Regions from separate parts of the Mesorhizobium oxytropidicola genome, predicted to be linked through region 1. Evidence: riboswitches for the same ligand, from Rfam matches in the RefSeq annotation. Region 1 holds a riboswitch; the other holds the start of a gene.
The links. A riboswitch is a leader RNA that binds a small molecule or an ion and turns the genes downstream of it on or off. The one in region 1 is predicted to bind cobalamin.

Region 1 (2,176 bases):
CTATGATTTGCCCGAACGCGTGCTGCCGCCGGCGATCCTCGACCTGCCGGTGCCATCAGCCGAGGACGCGCATCGCGAATTGCTGCGCATTTCCGCCCGCGCCCATGGCGTGGCGACATCAAGCGATTTGCGCGACTATTTCCGCCTGTCGCCGGCCGACATGAAGGGGCGTTTGGAGGAACTGGTCGAGACTGGCGAACTGGTGCCGGTGCGGGTCGAAGGCTGGGACAAGCCGGCTTACCTCCATAAGGATGCCCGTTTGCCCCGCAAAATCGAGGCGCGCGCCTTGCTGGCGCCGTTCGACCCTGTGGTGTTCGAACGATCGCGCTCGGAGCGGCTGTTCGATTTCCACTACCGCATCGAGATCTATACGCCAGCTGAGAAGCGCCAATACGGCTATTACGTCCTGCCCTTCCTGCTCGGCGACCGGATCGTGGCGCGTGTCGACCTCAAGGCCGACCGGCCGGCCAGTGTCCTGCGCGTCCATGCCGCCTACTCCGAGCCTGGCGCACCGCCAGAAACCGCCGCGCAACTGTTCGAGGAATTGAAACAGATGCAGGGCTGGCTTGGGCTCGAACGCATGGCAGTGACGCCAGCCGGCGGTCTGGGCCCGGCGCTGGCCGACATAGCCATGTCGTAGCCGCGCGTTGACACCACTGCCCACAAAAGCCTAAATCCGGTCCAGATGGTCCCTTGCCCGCAACGGCAGGGGCTAAGAGGGAATGCGGTGCGGGACAAAATCCCAAATCCGCGGCTGTCCCCGCAACTGTAAGCGAAGAGCCAAGGCCGAAAGCCACTGGGATGTTCCCGGGAAGGCGGCACCCAAGGCGATGACCCGCGAGCCAGGAGACCTGCCGTCTGCGACAAGAGAATCCGATCGCCCGGCGGGTTTCCGGGCAAGGAGCCCGGCTTTTTGGACCAGAACAGCAGTTTTTCGGCTGGCACAGCGGACAATTCGTCCGCCGACGGCGGTGCCTTGGCCGGCGTCACCGTCATCGTCTGCGCTTCCTGCCGTGACGAAACCGGCTCAGATGCTCATCCCCGCGCCGGCGAACTGCTGGCTGATGACACGCGCCGTGCAGCGTCTGACGACCATATCCGCGTGCGCACGGTCGAATGCCTCGGCAATTGCAAGCGCCGCCTCAGTGCGGCGATCCTGCGCGACGGCTGCTGGAGCTATGTGTTCGGCGACCTGACCGCGACCAGCGGCGCCGACCTCGTCACCGGCGCAAAGCTCTTCGCCACCTCGACGGACGGCCTCATTCCATGGCGCGGCCGGCCTGATTCCCTCAAGCGCGGCCTCGTTGCCCGCATTCCACCTCTCGACCTGTTGAAGGATTGATCATGAGCGCTTCCGTCTCCCGCGTCCCCTGCACCGTCGTCACCGGCTTCCTCGGCGCCGGCAAGACGACGCTGGTCCGCCATCTCCTGGAAAACGCCGGCGGCAAGCGCATTGCCATCATCGTCAACGAGTTCGGCGACATCGGTATCGACGGCGAGATTTTGAAGGGCTGCGGCATCGACACCTGCCCGGAGGAAAACATCGTCGAACTGGCCAATGGCTGCATCTGCTGCACCGTCGCCGACGATTTCGTGCCGGCGCTCGATCAAATCCTGTCGCTGACGCCGAAAGTCGACCACATCCTGATCGAAACCTCAGGCCTCGCTCTGCCCAAGCCACTGGTCCAGGCTTTTCAGTGGCCGACGGTGAAGAGCCGCGTGACGGTCGACGGCGTCATCGCCGTGGTCGATGGTCCCGCACTTGCCGAAGGCCGCGTCGCCAACGATATGGACGCGCTGCAGGCGCAGCGCGCGCAGGATGACAGCCTCGACCATGACGACCCGGTCGAGGAAGTGTTCGAGGATCAGATCGCTTGCGCCGATTTGATCATCCTGTCGAAGAGCGACCTGATGGATGCCGCCGGCTCGGCCCGCGCCAACGCCATCATTGGCGAACATTCCGCCCGTGCCGTGAAGATCGTGCCGACAGCACACGGCAAGGTCGATCCTTCCGTACTGCTCGGACTCGGTCTCGCCGTCGAGGACGACATCGAAAACCGCAAATCCCATCATGACGGCGCCTTCGACCATGAGCATGACGACTTCGACACCTTCATCGTCGACATTGCCTCGATCGCCAATCCGGACGAGTTGGCAAAGCGCGTCGCCACCGCCG
Region 2 (2,176 bases), 1.7 Mb from region 1:
TACAAGATCGCGCTCGAAGCCGGAAAATACACCGCCAAGACCTTGCTGCCGGACGGCGGCGAGGCGGCGGTGCTGGAAGGCTTGCCGAGCTCGACGCCGGCAGTGGAGCGGTTGAACGGCTTCAAGGACGGCGTCAAGGAGAATGCCAAGATCCAGGTCGTGGCCGAGCAGGCCGCCGACTGGGTGCCGGACAAAGCCCAGACCGCCTTCTCGGCCATGCTCCAGGCGCATCCCGATATCAAGGTGCTCTACGCCTCGAACGACATGATGGCGGCCGGCGCGTTGCTTGCCGCCAAGGGAGCTGGCAAGCAGGTCAAGATCATCGGCACCGACGGCCTGCCAGGCCCGGCCGGCGGCATCGAGGCCGTCGCCAAGGGCGACTGGGCGGCGACCTTCACCTATCCGACGGGTGCGAAGGAAGCGATCGAGATGTCGAAGAAGATACTGCTCGACTGCGCCACTTCGGTGGACGCGACGGTAACGGTGGAGACCACCGCGATCACGGCTGAGAATGCGAAGGCGCTGGCGGGGAAGTAAGCCCGTCTGCCTGTAGACCATCCGATCCAGGGCGGGTTCACGCGAACCCGCCCTGTCTACGTTCGCAACCTTCTCCGGCACTCGAAGGGTGGTGGCAAGGGATTGACAGCGGCAGAGGATATGTCTTTAACAGTTCTGTTATTACATAACAGACGGAGATGTTGTATGCGCCTTCTCTGACGAGGTCGCAGGCTGCTGGTGCCACGATGGTGACAGGCTCGGTCGAAAAGAATCGTTGCGATGCGTCCGGGGCAAAACTACGATTGCCCGGTGATGGTCCCCGCGCCGAAAGGCAAGGGGTGAAAAGGGAACACGGTGAGACCCTCAAAGGTCGAGACCGTGGCTGCCCCCGCAACTGTAAGCGGTGAGCAAGATCCGAAATGCCACTGGCCGGCAAGGCTGGGAAGGCAGGATTGCGCCGAGACCCGCGAGCCAGGAGACCTGCCATCACTGAGTTGACCGGACGGGGTGTGCCGGGAGGAAACGTGGACGTCGGTCTTGTCGGCCGGCTCGCCAACATCCTTCCGTCGCCAGTTTTGGAAAGTGACGGAAAGTTGGACGGCTCCATCGATCATCGCATCATCGTGTGCACGCTTTGCCGTGACGTCCCGACCGGCATCAGGTCGGGCGAAAGCCTGTGCGCCGATTTGCGCTCCCGGCTCTCGGCCCATCATGAACCCGCCGTGGCGCATGGCTTCACGATCGAAGGCGTCGAGTGCATGGCGGGCTGCGCGCGGCCGCTGACGGTGGCCTTCCAGGCGCCGGGCAAGGCTTCCTATCTTTTCGGCTCCATCGACGCCGAGGCCGACGCCGGTGATCTCGTGCGATTTGCAAGGCTATACGCCTCGCTCGCTGACGGCTGGTGCAATTCCGGACAACGTCCGCCGCGACTGGCGGGCAAGACGCTGGCCCGTATCCCCGGCCCGGCCAAGTTTGCGGGTGACAGCCGATGACAATGCCGCTTCTCGAAGCGCACGACCTCTGCGCGATGGCGAATGGCCGCGACCTGGTCCACGCCGTCAGCCTGTCGGTGGCATCAGGCGATCGCGTTGCCATTATCGGCCCCAATGGCGCCGGCAAGACCACGCTGCTGCGCATGCTGTCGGGCATGCTCAGGCCAACTGCGGGCGAGGTGAAGCTTGGCGGGCGCCACCTGGACAGGATCTCGACCGCCGAGCGCGCGCTTCACATCGCCGTCGTCGGCCAGACCGACCAGCCAGACCCGAGGCTGGCGGTGATCGACTATGTCGAACTCGGCCGCGTTCCGCATGCGGGCCTGAGGCGCAAGAGCGAGGAACGCCACATTGTCGTCGACGCGCTGGGCCGAACCGGCCTGTTGCCGCTGCTTGGCCGCAGCATCGGCTCGCTGTCGGGCGGCGAACGCCAGCGCGCCCAGCTTGCGCGCGCCATCGCACAGCAACCGAAAGTGCTGTTCCTCGACGAGCCGACCAACCATCTCGACCCGCGCGCCCGCGGCGAGCTTCTCGAACTCGTGGCCGGCTTCGGCATGACGGTGATCGCGGTGCTGCACGATCTGGCGTTGGTGGCACCCTTCGCCACCAGGGTCGCGGTGATGCACGAAGCGCGGCTGCATGCGCTGGCTGCACCGCGCGAAGCGCTGACCCAACAGCTGATCCGC

Region 2: another riboswitch for cobalamin. It lies ahead of AC0V8S_RS27315 (DUF1636 family protein); the one in region 1 lies ahead of AC0V8S_RS18475 (DUF1636 family protein).

Annotation. Positions count from the first base shown of each region.
Region 1 covers NZ_CM149692.1:3,705,138-3,707,313, reverse strand. The annotation lists gene AC0V8S_RS18480 (winged helix-turn-helix domain-containing protein) at 1-640, shown strand, start outside; cobalamin riboswitch at 670-873, shown strand; gene AC0V8S_RS18475 (DUF1636 family protein) at 914-1,342, shown strand; gene cobW (cobalamin biosynthesis protein CobW) at 1,345-2,176, shown strand, end outside.
Region 2 covers NZ_CM149692.1:5,433,655-5,435,830, reverse strand. The annotation lists gene AC0V8S_RS27320 (substrate-binding domain-containing protein) at 1-537, shown strand, start outside; cobalamin riboswitch at 795-1,000, shown strand; gene AC0V8S_RS27315 (DUF1636 family protein) at 1,023-1,490, shown strand; gene AC0V8S_RS27310 (ABC transporter ATP-binding protein) at 1,487-2,176, shown strand, end outside.